Actinacidiphila yeochonensis CN732: one gene and its partner. The protein of the gene in region 1 interacts with the protein of each later gene in a pairwise test. Links are inferred from orthologs where the notes say so. Each region holds a gene or a part of one and is shown on either strand. Other genes may lie near its edges.

Region 1 (6,827 bases):
GAGTGCGGCAGGCCGAGGGTGAGGCGCTGGGTGCGGGCGTACTGGCCGGGGAAGGCGTCGCGGCGCGGGTCCCGCCCGGGGCGGGCGGCGGCGGGCGAGTCGGGCGCGGTGGTGTCCATGCGGGCAGTCTCCAGCGGGCCGGGCACGGAACTCCACCGCATAACCTGGGGGGATGTTGAGAGAAGTGACCGGCATCCGCTACGTGACGCCGCTGCGCGAGGGCGGCTCGGTGCCCGGCCTGGTCGAGGCCGACGACCTCGGCACCTATGTGGTGAAGTTCAGCGGCGCCGCCCAGGGCCGCAAGGCGCTGGTGGCCGAGGTGATAACGGGGGAGCTGGGGCGGCGGCTCGGCCTGCGCGTACCGGAGCTGGTCCGGTTCGGCTTCGACCCGGTGATCGCGCTCGGCGAGCCCGACCAGGAGGTCCAGGACCTGCTGAAGGCCAGCGGCGGCCTCAACCTGGGGATGGACTTCCTGCCCGGGTCCCTCGGCTTCGACCCGCTGGTGTTCACCGTGGACCCGGAGGAGGCGAGCCGGATCGTCTGGTTCGACGCCCTCACCGCCAACGTGGACCGGTCCTGGCGCAACCCCAACATGCTGGTGTGGCACCGCGACACCTGGCTGATCGACCACGGCGCCTCCCTCATCTGGCACCACAACTGGGCCTCCGCGCCCGCCGCCGCGGCCCGCCCGTACGACGCCACCGACCACGCCCTGGCCCGCTTCTCGCCCGACCCGGCCGCGGTCGCGCCGGCCATGGCCGCGCTGGTGACCCCGGGGCTGCTGGCCGAGGTCACCGCGCTGGTGCCCGACGAGTGGCTCGTGGACGAGCCCGGGTTCGACGGGCCGGACGCCGTGCGCGCCGCCTACGTCGACGTGCTCGGCGCCCGAGCCGCCGACATCCACACCCGGATCACCACCGGGAAGGGCCACGAGAAGCAACCGCCGCCGGCCTGGCTGCGCACCTGGGTGGAAGGGAAGAACGCGAAGTGAGCGGGGGAAGCGGCGGGGCGGTGCGGCGCGACGTGTTCGAGTACGCGCTGCTGCGGGTGGTGCCGAGGGTCGAACGCGGCGAGATGATCAACGCGGGGGTGCTCGTCTACTGCCGGGCGCAGGGGTTCGTCGGCGGCCGGGTGCACCTGGACGAGGCGCGGCTGCGCTGCCTGGACGCCGGCGTCGACGTGGCGGGGGTGCGGGCGGCCCTGGGGGGCTACCTGGGCGTCTGCGAGGGTGGCGCGGCGGCCGGCCAGGCCGGCGGCGACGAGCCGGGGCGCCGGTTCCGGTGGCTGACCGCCCCGCGCAGCACCGTCGTCCAGCCCGGGCCCATCCACACCGGGCTCACCGCCGACGCGCGGGCGGAGGTCGAACGGCTGCTGGACCTGCTGGTGCGGTGAGCCGTGCCCGGTGGCGGGGCGGGCGCGGGTCGGCGGATGCCGGGCCGCGGGGGCGCGGTGGCGTTGACAGTGGGTCACGGCGATCCTACGGTTCGAGGTACCTACTAAGCGGTCGCTCACGCGGTCCCACGGGCGGCAGGGCGGCCACCGCACCCGGGCTGAGGAGTCACACATGTCCACCACCGAGCAGCGCGTCGCGATCGTCACCGGGGCCGCCCGCGGTATCGGCGCCGCCACCGCGGTGCGGCTGGCCGCCGAGGGCCGGGCCGTAGCCGTGCTCGACCTCGACGAGAGCGCCTGCAAGGACACCGTCTCGGCGATCACGGCGGCCGGCGGCCGGGCCGTCGCGGTCGGCGCGGACGTCTCCGACGAGGAGCAGGTGACCGCCGCCGTGGACCGGGTGGCTCGCGAGCTGGGGGCCCCGACCGTCCTGGTCAACAACGCCGGGGTGCTCCGCGACAACCTGCTCTTCAAGATGTCGGTGGCGGACTGGGACACCGTGCTCGGGGTCCACCTGCGCGGCGCGTTCCTGATGACCCGCGCGGCGCAGGGGCACATGGTCGACGCGAGGTTCGGGCGGGTGGTCAACCTCTCCTCGTCCTCCGCGCTGGGCAACCGGGGCCAGGCCAACTACTCCGCGGCCAAGGCCGGTATGCAGGGCTTCACCAAGACCCTCGCGATCGAGCTGGGCAAGTTCGGCATCACCGCCAACGCGGTCGCCCCCGGCTTCATCGCCACCGACATGACCGCCGCCACCGCCGCGCGCGTCGGCATGGGCTTCGAGGAGTTCCAGGCGGCCGCCGCCAGCCAGATCCCGGTCCAGCGCGTCGGCCGCCCCGAGGACGTGGCCAACGCCGTCGCCTTCTTCACCGGCGAGGACGCCGGGTTCGTCTCCGGCCAGGTGCTGTACATCGCCGGCGGCCCGCTCGACTGACGCCGGCTCCGTCCTCCCCACCCGGCGGGCCGGGGCCGGGCCACCACCCCCGGCCCCCGGCTCCGGCCGCCCGGCACCCGCGCCCCCGAGACCGCCGTCCGGACGACACCAGCCCCCGAGCGGCTCCCGGGGACCGGCCCCTGAACGGCCCCCGACCAGCCCACGAACAGCGAAGGCACCGCACCGCCATGACCGAGAACCCCCAGGACCCCCAGGCCGGCCACCTCCCCGAGGACACCGGGGACCCCAGGCCCGCCGCGGACACCGGACGGGTGGCCCTGATCACCGGAGCCAGCCGCGGTATCGGCTTCGGTATCGCCCAGGCCCTGGTGGCCCGCGGCGACCGCGTCTGCGTCACCGGCCGCAACGAGGACGCGCTCAGGGAGGCCGTCGAACGGCTCGGCCCCGGACGCGCCATAGGCGTCGCCGGCAAGGCGCACGACGAGGCGCACCAGGCCGCCGCCGTGGAACGGACGATGGAGGCGTTCGGCCGCGTCGACCACCTGGTCAACAACGCGGGCACCAACCCCGTCTACAGCCTGCTCGCCGAGGTCGACCTGGCCGTGGTCCGCAAGGTCTACGAGACCAACGTCGTCTCCGCGCTCGGCTTCGCGCAGCAGACCTGGAAGGCCTGGCAGAAGGAGAACGGCGGCGCCATCGTCAACATCACCTCCGTCGCCGGCCTGACGCCCTCCCCCTTCATAGCCGCCTACGGGATGAGCAAGGCCGCCATGGTCAACCTCACCGTCCAGCTCGCCGCGGAGATGGCGCCGGCGGTGCGGGTGAACGCGATCTCCCCGGCCGTGGTCAAGACCCGGTTCGCCGCCGCGCTGTACGAGGGGCGGGAGGCGGAGGCGGCCGAGGGCTACCCGATGAAGCGGTTGGGCGTCCCGGAGGACGTCGCCGGGGCCGCGGCGTTCCTGCTGTCCGACCAGGCCGGGTGGATCACCGGCCAGAACCTCGTGGTGGACGGCGGCCTCTTCCTGCGCGCCGGCAACGTCTGAACGGGACGCCGGCCGAGGGGAGGGCGGGGGAGTGTCGGTGGTCGGCGGTACGTTCTCCTGGAGAGAGGTCCGCGACCCGCGCCACCCGATCATCCGCACCGGAGGTTCCCGACGTGCCCAGCATGCTGCCCGACTCCTGGCAGGCCGTTGTCGGCGGGGAGTTGGACAAGCCCTACTTCCAGCAGCTCACCGAGTTCGTCGAGGCCGAGCGGGGGACGCACCAGGTCTTCCCGCCCCGCGACGAGGTGTTCGCGGCGCTGGAGGCCACCCCGTTCGAGGAGGTGAAGGTCCTCGTCCTGGGCCAGGACCCGTACCACGGGGAGGGCCAGGGGCACGGGCTGTGCTTCTCCGTGCGGCCGGGCGTGCGCACGCCGCCCTCGCTGCGGAACATCTTCAAGGAGCTCAAGGACGAGTTCGGCTACCCGGTCCCCGACAACGGCTACCTCATGCCGTGGGCCCGCCAGGGGGTGCTGCTGCTCAACGCGGTGCTCACCGTCCGCCAGGCGGAGGCCAACTCACACAAGGGCAAGGGCTGGGAGAAGTTCACCGACGCCGTGATCCGGGCGGTCTCGGAGCGCGAGCAGCCCGCCGTCTTCGTCCTGTGGGGCAACTACGCCCGCAAGAAGCTCCCGCTGATCGACACCTCCCGGCACACGGTCATCGAGGGCGCGCACCCCTCGCCGCTGTCGGCCAAGCTCTTCCTCGGCAGCAAGCCGTTCGGGCGGATCGACGAGGCGCTGAAGGCCCAGGGGCACGAGCCGATCGACTGGCGCGTCCCGGACCTCTCCCGGTGACCTCCTGACCCCCGGCGGCGCACCCCGCGCGCGCCGCCCGGGGTCAACGACCGTACGCCCGCCGGCAGATGGTGGCAGCCTGGCTGCCGGGCGCCCAGCCGCCGTAGGACTGGCCGAGCCGGCAGATGTCGGGGGTGGAGCGGCTCCTGCCCCGCAGCGCGGGGCCGTGCCCGACGGACTCCAGAGCCTCCGCCCCCTGCCGTGCGGCCGCACCGCCGCCGGAAGGTGCCGCTCCGGCCGCGGTGCCCGGTGCCTTCCGGCTCCCGGAGGACGGTGCGGGCGGTTCGGCGGTGGCCAGTACCCGGTGTTCGGGGGCGGGCGCCGTCCACTCCTCGTCCGGCCGGGCCGCCGCCGCGCCGTGCGAAGCCGCAGGACGGGCCGCGGCGCCCGGCGCCAGGGGCCGCCCCGACACCTCCGTGCACCCCGCGAGCCCGGCGCACACCGCGATCGACGCCGCCGCCAGAGGCAGAGCGGACCGCCGCCATCGGGAGACCGGGTGAGCGGGGGCGGTCCTGGGTGGACGCGCCCATGGCGGACGGCCTCCCCCGGATCGACCTTCGGCCGCTCCCGCTCCCGAGCCGGACGCCGTCAGAGGAACGGCGGGTGGAGCAGGGCGTGAGGGCGCAACAGGCGTACAGAGCTGGGCAAGCAGCGTGAAAAGGCTGGTACGGCAACGCACCTGGACAACTCAACCGCAACCGGAAGCCCGGCGCCATTCCCCGCACGGGTGAACCCTGAGGCATCCCGTAGGCTGCGTGATCAAGGAACCCGTCGGCGGCGGGCGACCGGGCCGGCAACGGACGGGCTCCGGACCGGCTCCGGACCGGCGGCGGAGCGGCACCGGGCCGGCGGCGGCCCCTGGCAGTCCCGGCACAACCCGCAGCAGACAGGAGCACCCCCATGGCACGCGGCAGGGCACCGTTGAGGATCGGCGTCATCGGGCTCGGCGACATCGCGCGGAAGGCCTACCTGCCCGTGCTGGCCGCCCAACCCGGCCTGGAGCTCCACCTGCACACCCGCACGCCGGCCACCCTGCACGCGGTGGGCGACGCCCACCGGCTGCCGCACCGGCACACCACCCTGGACGACCTCCTCGCCGCGGACCTGGACGCCGCCTTCGTCCACGCCCCGACCGGCGACCACGTCGCCATCGGCACCCGGCTGGTCGAGGCCGGCGTGCCGCTCTACGTCGACAAGCCGCTGGCCTACGACGCCGACGGCGCCCGCGCGCTGGTGGACCTCGCCGAGCGGCGCCGGGTGCCCCTCATGGTGGGCTTCAACCGCCGCTACGCGCCCGGCTACACGCAGTGCCTGGACCACCCCCGCGACCTGGTCCTGATGCAGAAGAACCGGGTGGGCCTGCCCGAGGACGTCCGCACGGTGGTCTTCGACGACTTCGTGCACGTGGTCGACACCCTCCGCTTCCTGGCCCCCGGCCCGGTCGAGCAGGTGCTGGTATCCGCCCGGGTGCGGGACGGCCTGCTGCACCACGTGGTGCTCCACCTGTCCGGCGACGGCTTCACCGCGATCGGCTCGATGAACCGGATGAGCGGCTCCACCGAGGAGAGCCTGGACGTCAGCGGCGCCGACGCCCGCCGCCAGGTGCTCAACCTCGCCGAGGTGGTGGACCACCGCGGCCAGCCGACCCTCCGGCGGCGCGGCGACTGGGTGCCCGTGGCCCGCCAGCGCGGCATCGAGCAGATCACCCTCGCCTTCCTCGACGCCGTCCGCGAGGGCACCGTGCTGGACGGCCGCGACGCGCTGCGCACCCACGAGCTGTGCGAGCGGATCGTCGCCGAGATCACCGGAGAGCCGGTCACCCGCGCCTGATCCACCGCCGGCGCCGTGACCGCGAGGGCTCACCGGGTTCCGGTGCCCCGAGGGACCACCGCGGCCGCCAAGCCGCCGGGCTCGCGCACGGGTCCGCGGAGCCGACACCGAAGTGGCGCCGGGCCCCTCCCGGAAACCCCGCTCGTGGACGTCCAGGCTGCCCTCGTCGCGGGCGGCGGCTCCACCCCGCCGAAGATCCGGGGGGCGACGCCCGCCCGGCTCGCGCCGGGTCCTGGACGGTCGGTCAGCCGCAGCTTCGGCGTGCCCACCATCCGTCGTCGGCTGGAGCGAAGGGGTCGGGCCGGCTTCGCGGGAGGGAGAGGTCGTCAAGGGGTTCGACCGCGCGCCGTAGTTCACGGGCGGGTCGCGGCGGGAGCGCGTGCAGAGCGGTTTCGAGGACCGAGTGTTCCTCGCTGGAGTGGACGGGGTGGCACAGCGGGCACCCGCAGCCGCCCGAGAGGGCGAGCGCCGGCCGGCGGGCTGTCCGGGACCACTCCCGCAGGGCCTGCGCGACCGCGCCGGGCCACAGCCGCTGGTGTTCCAGGAGGACGACCGCCGCGGCGAGAGTGCCGGCGGCGCGGGCAGCCCCGGCGCGCGGCGGGCTGGTGGTCGGTTGCTCCGCCGGGTGCCGGCGGCGCGGAGCTCGGACGGCCGTCTACGCGGCATCGTCCTTTCCGTGTCGGCTGTTGACCGGCCCAGTGTGCCAACCGCTTCCCGCCGGTCGTCCTCGGGCTGGTCGTTCGAGGCCGCTGGTGAGCGCGCGGCAGCCGAGTGCTGACGGCGGGAGGGCCCTACACGTCCTCCTCGCCGAACCCGCCGCCCAGCGCCGCCGCCCGGGCGTCCTGCGCCACGGCCCGCTGGCGGACCGTCACC
Region 2 (2,950 bases), on another replicon or contig:
CCGCGAACTGGCGGTCGGCGGCCAGCTGCTCACCCTCAAGGGGCTGGGCGGCGAGTACCCGGACGTGTTCCTGCCGCTGCACGGCGAGCACCAGGCGCACAACGCGGCGGTCGCGCTGGCCGCCGTGGAGGCGTTCTTCGGCGTCGGCAGCGTCCACCAGCGCACCCTCGACCTCGACACCGTCCGGACCGCGTTCGCGGCCGTGACCTCGCCCGGCCGCCTTGAGGTCGTCCGCCGCAGCCCGACGGTGCTGCTGGACGCCGCGCACAACCCGGCCGGCGCCCTCGTCACCGCCGCCGCCGTCAGCGAGGTGTTCGACTTCACCCATCTGGTGGGTGTGATCGCCCCCAGCGGTGACAAGGACGTACGGGGCCTGCTGGAGGCGTTCGAGCCGGTCCTCACCGAGGTGGTGCTCACCCGCAACTCCACCCCCCGCTCCATGGACGTCGACGAGCTCGCGGCGCTGGCCGTCGAGGTCTTCGGCGAGGAGCGGGTGCAGGTCGAGCCGCGGCTCGACGACGCGCTGGAGGCCGCCGTCACCCTCGCCGAGGAGGAGGGCGCCTACGCCGGTGCGGGCGTGCTGGTGACCGGATCGGTCGTCACCGTCGGAGAGGCCCGGCTGCTGCTGGGCCGCAAGCGCAGTAACTGAAGCGGTAACTGAAGGGGCCCCACACCATGCGGACGCTGTGTTCGAGCACGCTGATCGGCGAGTTCTTCGTCATCGGCTTCGCCGGGCTGGTCGCGATGAAGCAGCCCGACCTGTCCATGGGCACCGTGTGGACGGTGTGCGGGGTGGCGATGCTGCTGTGCGTGCTGCTGTGCGCCGTGGTCACCCGGCCGTGGGCGCTGGCGGTCGGCTGGGCGCTGCAGATCGGCCTGCTGGCGAGCGGTTTCGTCGTCGGCACGATGTTCATCCTCGGGGTGATCTTCGCCGCCCTGTGGTGGGCGTCGATCCACTTCGGCCGCAAGGTCGACCGGATCAAGGCCCAGCACGCCGCCCAGGCCGCCTGACCGCCGCCCGCCGCCGCCGGCCGGAACGCGCGGCACCCCCGCCTGCCGCACCGCCTGTCACGGTGCGGTAGGCGGCCTTGTAGGCTCGTCGCCACACCGGATTGTCGTACCCTCAGGCGCCCGGCCGGACCGGACCTGCTCCCGTCCGCCGCGCCTGGCCCACGGCGTCCGCCTGCCGCCCTTTCCCGTCCGGCCCACCAGCGGCCGCCCGTTACACCACCGGAGCCGCCCCGTGTCCCAGCGCACCCTCGTCCTCCTCAAGCCGGACGCCGTCCGCCGCGGCCTGGTCGGCGAGATCCTGTCGCGCGTCGAGCGCAAGGCCGGCTGGCGGATCACCGCCCTCGAACTGCGCACCCTGGACCGCGCCGTGCTGGAGCAGCACTACGCCGAACACGTCGGCCGCCCGTTCTACGAGCCGCTGATGGAGTTCATGGCCTCCGGCCCGGTCGTCGCACTGGTGGCCGAGGGCGAGCGCGTCATCGAGGGCGTCCGCACGCTGGCCGGTCCGACCGACCCGATTGCCGCGCCGCCCGGGTCCGTTCGGGGGGACTTCGGCACCATCGTGCGGGAGAACCTCATCCACGCCTCGGACTCCGAGGAGTCCGCCGAACGCGAGATCAAGATCTTCTTCCCCGGCCTGGCCTAGTACCGAAAAACCCACTCGGCGGCTCCGGCCGCCGCGCGTTCCCCGGGGAAAACCCCAGGCACGGGCGCCGGGGAAGCGCCGGGAAACCCTGCCGCGAGGCCGGCGCACGCCGGTCGCGGCACCGATTTCCCGACCGCTTCCCCGGAATACCGCGGACTTCCCGGGGAAGGCGCGGGTTCTCGCGAAGTTCCGCGAAGTTCCGTGGCTCCCCGCGGATCCCGGCGGATCTCCACGGGAACCAAACACTCCGACACGGCGTCACCATTACTGAGGTCCGCTGTGTGTTCTGATGACAATGGCGTCGGAACCTCGACGCCGCGCTCCGACGGCGCGACTACGATGGAACCTCCGCCCCACGCTCCGGAAGGCCAGACGTATCCCCATGGCGAACAACATGTCGTTCATCGGCCGTGACATGGCTGTCGACCTCGGCACCGCCAACACGCTGGTGTACGTCAGGGGCCGCGGGATCGTGCTGAACGAGCCGTCGGTCGTGGCGGTCAACACCAACACCGGCGGCATCCTGGCGGTCGGCTCCGAGGCCAAGAAGATGATCGGCCGCACCCCCGGCAACATCGTCGCCGTGCGGCCGCTGAAGGACGGCGTCATCGCCGACTTCGAGATCACCGAGCGCATGCTGCGGTACTTCATCCTCAAGATCCACCGCCGCCGCTACATGGTCCGGCCCCGCGTCGTCATCTGCGTGCCCTCGGGCATCACCGGCGTGGAGCGCCGCGCGGTGATCGAGGCCGCCACCCAGGCCGGCGCCCGCACGGTGCACATCGTCGAGGAGCCGATGGCGGCGGCGATCGGCGCCGGGCTGCCCGTGCACGAGGCCACCGGCAACATGGTGGTGGACATCGGCGGCGGCACCACGGAGGTGGCCGTCATCAGCCTGGGCGGCATCGTCACCGCCCAGTCCATCCGGGTGGCCGGCGACGAGCTGGACAACGCGATCATCCAGCACATCAAGAAGGAGTACAGCCTGCTCCTCGGTGAGCGCACCGCCGAGCAGATCAAGCTCACCATCGGCTCCGCCCACGGCGGCGACGGCGACGACGAGCACACCGAGATCCGCGGCCGCGACCTGGTCAGCGGCCTGCCCAAGACCGTGGTCATCTCCGCCGGCGAGGTCCGCAAGGCCATCGAGGAGCCGGTCAACGCGATCGTGGACGCGGTCAAGACCACCCTGGACAAGTGCCCGCCGGAGCTCTCCGGCGACATCATGGACCGCGGCATCGTGCTGGCCGGCGGCGGCGCTCTGCTGCGCGGCCTGGACGAGCGGCTCCGGCA

The links.
Region 2: the proteins of BS72_RS29915 (region 1) and ndk interact in binary tests that used the Escherichia coli proteins (3 or more experiments, as listed by UniProt). The link is inferred for Actinacidiphila yeochonensis CN732 from one-to-one orthologs.

Annotation. Positions count from the first base shown.
Region 1 is NZ_JQNR01000005.1:4,417,151-4,423,977, forward strand. What follows is about bases 2,352-5,283. They hold BS72_RS29915 (uracil-DNA glycosylase), read left to right. Parts: upstream 2,352-3,443; coding sequence 3,444-4,124; downstream 4,125-5,283. Other genes in these bases: BS72_RS29910 (SDR family oxidoreductase), read left to right, coding at 2,515-3,330; BS72_RS29920 (hypothetical protein), read right to left, coding at 4,168-4,536; BS72_RS29925 (Gfo/Idh/MocA family protein), read left to right, coding at 5,046-5,283. Also shown: BS72_RS29890 (S9 family peptidase), read right to left, coding at 1-119; BS72_RS29895 (HipA family kinase), read left to right, coding at 173-991; BS72_RS29900 (DUF3037 domain-containing protein), read left to right, coding at 988-1,392; 3-oxoacyl-ACP reductase FabG, read left to right, coding at 1,565-2,326; more of BS72_RS29925, read left to right, coding at 5,284-5,954. UniProt on the Escherichia coli protein: Excises uracil residues from the DNA which can arise as a result of misincorporation of dUMP residues by DNA polymerase or due to deamination of cytosine.
Region 2 is NZ_JQNR01000003.1:916,952-919,901, reverse strand. It holds ndk (nucleoside-diphosphate kinase), read left to right. Parts: upstream 1-1,243; coding sequence 1,244-1,657; downstream 1,658-2,950. Other genes in the region: BS72_RS05420 (rod shape-determining protein), read left to right, coding at 2,052-2,950; BS72_RS05430 (DUF4233 domain-containing protein), read left to right, coding at 676-1,011; folC (bifunctional tetrahydrofolate synthase/dihydrofolate synthase), read left to right, coding at 1-649. UniProt on the Escherichia coli protein: Major role in the synthesis of nucleoside triphosphates other than ATP. The ATP gamma phosphate is transferred to the NDP beta phosphate via a ping-pong mechanism, using a phosphorylated active-site intermediate.